DNA from 3 places in the Paenibacillus sp. J2R1T-4 genome. Region 1 is predicted to be linked to each of the others. Evidence: riboswitches for the same ligand, from Rfam matches in the RefSeq annotation. Region 1 holds a riboswitch; each other region holds the start of a gene.
What was found. A riboswitch is a leader RNA that binds a small molecule or an ion and turns the genes downstream of it on or off. The one in region 1 is predicted to bind cyclic di-AMP.
Positions count from the first base shown of each region.

Region 2: it holds a riboswitch for cyclic di-AMP, as region 1 does, so the genes downstream of both, AC58QD_RS30995 (resuscitation-promoting factor) here and AC58QD_RS05845 (CAP domain-containing protein) in region 1, are expected to answer to the same signal.
Region 3: it holds a riboswitch for cyclic di-AMP, as region 1 does, so the genes downstream of both, AC58QD_RS18560 (C40 family peptidase) here and AC58QD_RS05845 (CAP domain-containing protein) in region 1, are expected to answer to the same signal.

Region 1 is NZ_JCAUBA010000002.1:480,498-483,759, forward strand. It holds gene AC58QD_RS05835 (YhgE/Pip family protein) at 1-150, shown strand, start outside; gene AC58QD_RS05840 (sugar phosphate isomerase/epimerase family protein) at 297-1,172, shown strand; cyclic di-AMP (ydaO/yuaA leader) riboswitch at 1,258-1,384, shown strand; gene AC58QD_RS05845 (CAP domain-containing protein) at 1,391-2,197, shown strand; gene AC58QD_RS05850 (CBS domain-containing protein) at 2,512-2,940, opposite strand; gene AC58QD_RS05855 (alpha/beta-type small acid-soluble spore protein) at 3,146-3,262, shown strand, end outside.
Region 2 is NZ_JCAUBA010000032.1:47,942-51,203, reverse strand. It holds gene AC58QD_RS31005 (ABC transporter permease) at 1-629, opposite strand, end outside; gene AC58QD_RS31000 (ABC transporter ATP-binding protein) at 626-1,372, opposite strand; cyclic di-AMP (ydaO/yuaA leader) riboswitch at 1,637-1,800, shown strand; gene AC58QD_RS30995 (resuscitation-promoting factor) at 2,095-3,234, shown strand.
Region 3 is NZ_JCAUBA010000011.1:24,619-27,880, forward strand. It holds gene AC58QD_RS18550 (M1 family metallopeptidase) at 1-749, shown strand, start outside; gene AC58QD_RS18555 (hypothetical protein) at 779-1,597, shown strand; cyclic di-AMP (ydaO/yuaA leader) riboswitch at 1,729-1,863, shown strand; gene AC58QD_RS18560 (C40 family peptidase) at 1,867-2,343, shown strand; gene AC58QD_RS18565 (LysR family transcriptional regulator) at 2,424-3,262, opposite strand, start outside.

The DNA.
Region 1 (3,262 bases):
GGAGACTTCTCTTATCTTGGCCAAAACGCACTTATCCTAGGTGCTTTTACAGTAGGAGCAAGCCTATTGACTTTAACGTACTTTATTGTGAATTTCCGCAAAAAGGATCATTCTGAACAGAACGATCCAACACCAGCAGTAACAATCTAATAACTCCGACAAAAGGCAGCCATTTCTCTGTTACGAGGAAGGTTGCCTTTGTTGATATTGACACAGCCCATGATACAAAAGTACAATCACTACGTATGCAACCCATTCCTTGGGAATCTTTCAAATAGAGAGGATGTTTGTTAGAAATGAAATTAACTAATAAAATAGGTGTTATCGTAGATAGCTTTGGTATAGGAGTTAGAGCCGGGCTGTTGAAAGCGAAAGAAGTAGGAGCAGAAGGTGTACAGATCTATGCGGTAAGCGGAGAGATGGACCCAGCAAACTTATCACCCGCTCAGCGTCGTGAATTGAAATCCTACATAGACTCCCTTGGTCTTGAAATCTCTGCTTTATGCGGTGACTTAGGTGGACATGGCTTCCAAGATGTCGGAGCAAATCCTGCGAAGATTGAGAAATCCAAGCGTATACTGGATCTGGCCAAGGAGTTAGGAACGAATATTGTTACTACACATATCGGGATTGTGCCGGATGATAAGAATGGCGCCACATACGCAGCTATGCAGCAATCCTGCGAAGAGCTTAGCCAATATGCCAGCAGCATGGGCGGATTTTTTGCAATCGAGACAGGTCCTGAGACGGCTGATCATCTTAAAGGATTCCTCGATACACTTAGCAGCAAAGGCGTTTCCGTTAACTTCGACCCAGCCAACATGGTAATGGTAACAGGCGATGATCCGGTACGCGGACTTCATATATTGAAAGATTACATTGTACACACCCACGTGAAGGATGGCATCCGTTATAAAGAAGTAGATCCTCGCGAGGTGTATGGTTCTTTGGGCTATGAGCCGATGGATCATGGTAAAATTGCGAAGATGGTCAGCTCTGGAGAGATCTTCCGTGAAGTTCCCCTTGGCGAAGGTAAAGTAGATTTCAAAGCTTATTTTCAAGCAATCCAAGACATCGGCTACACAGGTTATTTGACGATCGAACGTGAAGTTGGCGATCAACCTGAAGTTGATATTCGTAAAGCCGTAGATTTCATCAAGATGTATCGATAATACCGAAAATTCCACTTTCCTGTTCAGTTGCCATAAATTGCGGCATGAATTATTGAATAGATGCATGCTACAATGAACAGGCACCAAACAAACTAGGCCGAAGCTAATAAGCACGGGGGAACCAACTTTGGGGTGAAGCCGCATCAAAGCGGCCGGGTTAACTCTTTGATCCGAATCCGACAGCTAACCTCGCAGGCCGAAAGGGAGAGTGGATCGTTTTGAAGAAAATGAACAAACAGATTCTAGCAGGAGTACTTGCACTTAGCGTAATCGGAGGCACATTCGGAGCAGGTGCAGCGTCAGCAGCGCCACTAACCGAATTGCCTAACAATAGCAACAACGTTAAGGTTTACTACAGCGTGCAACAAGGTAACTTGGCGGATTTACTGAATGGTAAATTTGACTTTTCGAAGCTGCAACAATGCTTCCCAGGCTTACAGCTGCAATTGCCAACTGGAACGCCTGAGCCGAAACCTGTAGCTCCAACGCCTGTAACACCAGCGCCAGTAACTCCAACGCCGACACCAGCACCGGTAGCTCCAACTCCGGCGCCAGTTAAGCCAACGCCTGTAACACCAACTCCTACACCGGTAAAACCTGCACCAGTTAAGCCAGCACCTGTTCAACCTACACAGCCTGACCAATCAACTGGAACAGAGAGCTCCTATGCCAATCAAGTGATTTCACTTGTGAATCAAGAGCGTGCCAAAGCAGGACTGAAGCCAGTAACCAGTGATGCTGAATTGACTCGGATGGCGTTAGACAAAGCCAAAGATATGTACAACAATAACTATTTTGATCATACTTCACCAACTTTTGGTTCACCGTTTGATATGATGAAATCTTATAATATCTCTTACCGTTATGCTGGTGAGAACATTGCTAAAGGTCAACGCAACCCTCAAGAAGTAATGACAGCCTGGATGAACAGCCCCGGACATCGTCAAAATATTTTGAGCCCGAACTTCACGAAGATCGGTGTTGCTTACTACAACGGCGAATGGGTACAAGAATTTACAGGATAGGATAATCCATTTTAGTTAGAACCGCTGACTTTTGTCTGCGGTTTTTTTTTATAGAATTTATTAGTTTTTGGGATTAATGAAACGTTGAACAGAAAAGAGCAGGAAGATGGAGCGGAAAAGCGTTAGCGGTCGCCTTTGCACTTGAATTCTCACCACTTAAAATAATTCATCAGAATTCAAATGCAACAGCGATTGGAGCCCATCTTCCTGCTCTCCTACGCGCAAAACTGAATTCAGCCGCAAAGGAGCACTATAATTGTCAACAAAAAACACCGCCTATCCATTCGGATAAGCGGTGTTCCTTTAACTTTCCATTATACAATCGCATTCTCGCCCGTTAATTGAAATACTTGTTGGGCACAATATTCGATAATGTCGCTGCGGCGAACGATACCGATAAAGCGGTCCATGTCATCAACAACAGGAACGAAATTCTGCAGCTTGGCTTTGGAGATCAAATCACTCATGTTCGCATTAATGTGAACCGGCATATTATGGACTCGCATTGGAATTTCAGATAGTTGTACACGATGAGCGTTGTCGAATGACACGTCTTCGTTATTCTTTAGGAACCAAAGTAAATCTCCTTCAGTAATCGTGCCTACATACTTGCCTTCTTCACTAAGAATGGGAACGGCTGTGTAACGGTGATATTCCATCCGCTCCAAAGCCTGACGAAGTGTTGATTGAGTAGTTAAACAAATCACTTCAAGTTTGGGGACTAGAAAAAAAGCAATATTCATGTAACAATCTCCTTCTCCATGATTCTTTCTCTATATGACAAACTCCATATCCATAAAGACCACACATCTCTTACCCATTATACCGTGTTTTGAAGCATTGCGTTAATTTTTTATATGGAAAATCAGTGAATATGGAACAATATGGATCTGAAAACAACACATTGCATCAACAACACAAGGGAACAATACAAATGAGGTGAATATTATGTCGCGAAGACGAAACCGTTCGAATCGACTGGATGCTTTCAAAGTTGAGGTTATGAAAGAGCAAGGATATGCGGTTGATCCTAATCATCCTGATCAGGTTAAATATGAGGTAGCC
Region 2 (3,262 bases), on a different contig from region 1:
AGCAACCGGATTAATAAACTTACAGAAGCAAATAGGAGTAAGAACGACAATCCAGCAAGAGTGAATCCGTAGCGGAACAAGAGGAACAGGACGATAAAGGTACTGACCCATCTTACCGCTGCAATAAGACGTCGGTGTCCGGCTCGAACTAAATTAGCTTCCTTCCAATTCCCCAGCAGATTGGCGAGCTTTAAAGCGATTATTAGGAACAAAAGCACTAATAGCGGGACAGCGTCCTCACCGAATCCATATCGGTAGAGCGGACCTAACGCGGTTACAACAGAAAAGGTCAATAGAGCTTGTCCAATGAAGCTATAACGGAAAGCCGCTCGGAAATAAGCGGACATGTTGGATTCCAGAGGAAGCAAGAAGACGCTATCCGCGCCTCGAAGCAGCGTGCGAACCGGACTTACCGTGATAACGGGCAGCAAGAGGAGGGTTAACACTAGCGTAAAAGGGAAGTTTTCTGGCAATTGCTTGAGAGAATTCGCGTAAAAGTAAGCCAGCGCAATGCTGGCAAACAGCATAAAGCTGAAAAATCCACTCCTCCCCATATCCCTAGTGTACCGCATTGCGATACCTAGATGGCGTTTGTGCCTTTGCTGCCACAATAAGGTGGGCACCTTCATTTGACGCCCTCCCCAATCAAGGAGAAGAATAATTCTTCTAATGAAATATTTTGTTGTATGCCAGCCTGTTCTTTGATATCCTCAAGTGTGCCATATGCGATCGTGCGACCTTTATGAAGCACAATAAAACGATCGCAATACTTCTCAATTGTCGACAAAATATGAGAACTGATCAACAGTCCGGCACCTTCTTGCTTTCGAGCGACCATAAGCTCTAACAACGAGCGCATACTGAGCGGATCAAGTCCGAGAAAAGGTTCGTCTACAATATAGAGTGAAGGTTCGACAAGAAACGCACACATAATCATCACCTTCTGCTTCATGCCCTTCGACAAATGCTGAGGAAAGCTGTCAAGCTTGTCGCTCATCTGGAATTGGGCACCGAGAACAGCGCATCTGCGTTCGAATTCTTGCTCATCAAGTCCATATACCATGGTAGTGAGCTTCAAATGCTCCTTAATAGTAAGCTCTTCATACAGCTCTGGAGCTTCCGGTACGTAAGCGAGACCAGAACGGAACTGATGCTCGTCACGCAGCGGCTCTTGTCCGCCGATACGAATTGTACCCTGCTGCGGCTGTAACAGTCCTAAGAGATGTTTAATGGTCGTGCTCTTTCCTGCTCCGTTCAACCCAATTAATCCGATCATCTCGCCAGAGTTAACAGAAAAAGTAAGATCATGCAATATTGATTTATTTTTGAAATAACCGCCATACAAATTTTCCACTTCCAAAATCGGTTTCATGCGTCCGCCTCCGATAAAATGATCCTTTTATCCTATCTTTTTTAGAAATTTCAAGTACATTTTTACCTATTTTTTTCAACTAATGACCCGAAAATAATGAAAACATACGTCCGGAAGAGAAGCAGGGAGCTATAGAACTGAAAAAGTGTGATTAAATACACAAAATAAGCTTATTTGCTTGTTTTTGCATACTCCGCTAGCTTTACAGCATCGGAGGAACATCGTACACTAACCTTCATAATAACTTAACTTCATATTGCTATCAATTTCCAATCGCTGAGTTTTCAGAAATGAAAAACGGGGGAACCAGATCAGGTTATCATTGGGGTGAATTTCGTAAGAAAGACGATGAGTGTCTTCGAGCGAATAGGGCGACTCTCACGTCCGAATCCGACAGCTAACCTCGTAAGCGTGAAGAGAGAGGCACTTTGTCGGGCGCCTATGCTTGTATTTGATTTAGCATGGTTCGCAACAGCCGAGAAGAGTCCCTCTTCTTGGCTTTTTAACGTCTTAACCAAGTAAAGCGTTAAAGCGAAAGAGAAGCATCTTTTTTTTCCGAAGTGGTGATATTTGGATCAGGCTCCTCATAGTGATAGGAGGGGGCGGTTGGCCCAAAAATCAACAAGCGGAAAGCGAAGGTGGCACAAATAATAATCCATAGTCGCGTCTAAACCGATCGCGTAACACAAAAGACGGCGGGGCTTATAAGGAGGACCGAAGAAGTGGGAGCTATTCACCAAGGAGAACCCCATGTAAAACGATCATCCAGCATGACCTTCGCATTGCGATGGAAGCGTGAAAACGTGCGTTTGATATTTGCCCTTTCTGCATTTTCAATCGCTATGACTTTCATGTTTTTGGTGTTGTTGTACGGTACGGCTACCAAGAGCGTATCCGTAGTAGTGAATGGACAAGAAACCGTTGTGAGCACTAAACAAGGGGTCCTTCAACGCCTACTGGATGAACTGGCCATTACGGTCGGAGAACATGATCGATTGTCCCAGCCTCTCGAGGCTAAGCTGAAGCATGGGGACACAGTCGTGATCGATCATGCCACTCCGATTCAATTAACGGCCGATGGGAAGACGGAAACAAAGTACACGACAGGAAGAACGGTTGCTGCAGCTTTGCAGGACTTGAATGTCACGGTGGGAGAGCTTGATAAGGTATTCCCTTCTCAGGACACCGGTCTAATTGGCAACGATTCAGTACAGGTGGTCAGAGTTAGCATATCGCTTGAGGATCAGACGGAACCCATTCCGTATGAAACCGTTCAGAAGAATGATCCGAACTTGCTGAAAGGCAAAGAGCAGGTCGTATCGGAGGGCGTAGAGGGTGTTCTCGCCAAGAAAATAGAAAAAGTATTCGAAGACGGTGTTCTTGTATCTGCGAATGTAGTGGATATGAAGGTATCGGCAGAGAGCGTTAACAAAGTAGTTGCTCTTGGAACCAAGAATCCAGTTGTAGTACTATCTGCAGCCTCACCTAATGTTGAAGAGGTGTCTAAGCCGGGGGTAACATTCGGATATAAGCAAATCTTGAATAATGTTACATTAACCGCTTATTCCGTTGATGTCGGCTCTACTGGAAAGACGAGTGATCATCCCCAGTACGGCCTAACGTATTCGGGCACGAGAGTGACTGAAGGACGCACAATCGCCGTAGATCCCAAAGTAATTCCTATTGGTTGGTGGGTTTACATTGAAGGTATTGGACTTCGTCGCGCTGAAGATATTGGCAGTGGTGTGAAGGGCAACAAAATTGATGTTTATTTCGACAATCTTGACTACGCCAAACGCTTTGGCTTGAAACGTGGATACAAGGTTTACATTATCGGAAAAGATAAGCCGGCTTCTAGTTAAGAGGGGCTTGAGCTAATCTGGAACGTTC
Region 3 (3,262 bases), on a different contig from region 1:
CCAACGAATTCGAAGAAGCATGGCTGGATGAGGGCTTTACTTCCTACGCCGAAGATCTGCTCATGGAAACCGAGTTCGGAGAGAAGCCGAATCTGGCCCTGGAGTCCAGCTATATGACTACCCCTGCCCCTCTCAAGCTAGATGCCTGGCGTTACGATAATCACAGCCATTATGCCGATAATGTGTACACGAGAGCCAAGCTTGTCTTGAAAAGCATCGAGGATCAAATCGGACAAAAGCAAATGCTGAGGGTCCTGCGCACTTATTTCGAACGTTGGAAGTTCCGACATCCCTCTACACAAGATTTTCAGAAAACTTTGGAAGACGTAACAAAGACTAGCTGGAGCGGGTTTTTCGACCAATTCGTGTATGACGGGATGATGACGGACTATTCAATTGATCAGGTTCAAACTTCGAAAAAAAAGAAAGACGGAACACTCCTATACGAGACCGCTGTCGTTGTAAAGAAGCTCGGCGGCTCCTATAAAGATGTCCCTATCCATTTCCATTTCCAAGACGGATCTACCGTGGAGAAAACATGGGAGGGTACGGAACTGCTCACTACGTTCACGATGACCAGTCAGTCACCGTTAGAATGGGCCGCTATTGATCCGCATCATACATTGATCCTGGAAAATAAGCGCATCAACAACTTTTATCAAACCCAGATTGATCCGAAGTGGAAAGTGCGGTGGAATATAGGCTTGGTTAAATTAATTGAGAGTGTTGTCGACGGGATTGCTTGGTAGGTCCGTAAATGTTTTGGGAGGATAAAACGATGATGAAATATCTCAAACACGGCTTTCAGACTATGACTTCGCAATATTTCGTGCTGCTCGTATTATGGGTGTACCAATTCACATGGGGACTGCTGCTGCTCCATTTCGTCAAATCCATCGTCATTCCTTTGCTGCACCGATACCCAAGCGGGCACCTGTCCACGTCAGCCGTCCAGCTGTTCTTGGCTGAAGGCGAGTTTCAACTTATGAAGACCGATATCAGCCATTCCTACTTGTGGACGTTGCTTGGGCTTGTCCTTATTAGAATGATATTGACTCCTATTTTGAATGCTGGCATCTTTTATTCCATCCATAATACTAGTCTGAACTCGGGTTATCGCTTCTTCAAGGGTGTGAAGGAATTAGGAGGTATATTCGCCCTCTATTACTTCGTGCAGGTAGTGCTGACAATTGCTCCTGGTTACTGGCTCTATCCGATTGTCAGGAAAGCATTCACCACACAAACCTCCTACGAATCTCTCATCATCGCGGTGCTTCCTTCGGTACTTGCTTTCCTGATCTACGCCTATATGGTTCATTTGTGCTTCGTCTATCTTATGTTGGGCCGTACGGCACAGAAGCCTATGTCGGGATCGATTGGTGTGTTCCTTCGACATATTCCCATGATCCTGCTGTTATCCAGCTTCCTGTTATTGTTATCGGGCGTTCTCACTTCCTTGACGATGTCTGCATCTCTCGTGTGGGCCGGCCTCTCAGCACTCATTCTTCATCAAGTATTCCATTTGTTAAAAATGTTGTTCAAGCTGTGGGCGGTTTCGACCCAATATCACTATTTCAGCGAGCACAACATGCGATAGTTCGGTTCTAAGCACCTTAAAGCCCGAAATCCAATGCGGATTTCGGGCTTTTCGCATATTTTGTTATTTTTTTTGCACAAGAAGGAGGATTTTGGCATACAAAGGCGAATTAGAAAACTTAGCAAAAAACAAATCGATATTTGCCGAATTCCCATTCTTGGGAAACGGGGGATCCAATCTGGGTGAATTGATCTCGCTTCAAAGTGATCATAGGGAACCTTCAACCGAACCCTCAGCTAACCTCGTAGGCACTGGAAGGAGTTTCCTGTTTGAAAAAGCTTTTACTATTGTTCGCAAGTATTACCATGTTATTCTGCTTTCAGCTTGGAAGCGCTTCAGCAGAAACGGTCCTCGAATCAACAGTGGACGAGCTCGCAGGCACGAAATACAGATACGGAGGAATTTCCCCGACAACTGGCTTCGATTGCTCCGGCTTCACCATGTTCGTATTCAATAAGTTCGGTATCGAACTTGACCATCAATCCAAAGCCCAGAACAAAGAAGGCTACTGGATTCCGAAAGAAGATTTACGTGCAGGCGATCTTGTATTCTTCAACACAGACGGTAAAGGCATCTCACATGTCGGCATTTACCTCGGTGACGATGTGTTCGTTCATTCGGCCACGAATAAGGGCGTCGTGAAGAACACATTGAGCGAATCGTACTATGCCAAGCGTTATGTATCCGCTCGTAGAGTGCTGTGGGATGACCTCTATGATCAATTAAACGCACAAGTGGCACATTGAAACAGGGATTTATAAATTTTTTCTAAGATGTTCACAAGCCCGGTATGATGCGGATCTTTCCGCCGTGCCGGGCTTGTATTCTATTCGTGGGGAGCTTGTCCCGGTAGCGCTCTGATGCTCTCGTTGACCAAGTCACGAAAAGATTCCGCAGCTGGTGTTAACCGTTCCTTAGCCCGCCAGCACAAGTGTATGGGATTGTGGAGTTGGACCTCCTGAACGTGAACGATACATACCTCGCCCTCCTCCAGCGCTTGTTTCACTTCTAATGCAGACACGAACATCGCTCCGTAACCGGCTGCAACAGCTCGTATAATTTCATACAGCCCGTTGACCGTTAAGCCAATTTTAAGCGGCAGCCCTATTTCACGGGATAGTCCTTCTAACTTCTCGCGTGCAGAGCTTCCCTCTTCTCTTACAATGAAGGGTTCTTGCAAGATTGACTCGAGGGTTGCTTTACGGTTAGCTAAGGGATGATGCTTCGGTACTACGAAACACATAGCATCTTGAAGCAGCAGCTCATGTTCCAGTTGATCAGGGATTATCCCTCCTCCCCCTATAATAGCGAGATCAGCCTGGTAAGTAAGCAACCGTTGGACGGCTTCCCTCCGGTTACACGAATGAATGTTGATCTCTATATCCGGCGACCCAAGTTTATAGCCTGCTGTCCATTGCGGGAGCAGACGGTGTGCCGGCAGGGAGGTAACGGATAAACGCAGCTTTCCTTGCTTCCCCTCCCGATATAAACTTACACGATCCTCGATCTCTCGCTCCATCGCGAAGAGGCGCTCAGCATGCTCGGCCAGCATGCGGCCAGCATCGGTTAAGATGACTCCCCTCCCCTTCGAAATTAATAGGGTCAGTCCCGTCTCCCGTTCGAGATTACGCAATTGCATTGTAACGGCAGGCTGACTGATACGCA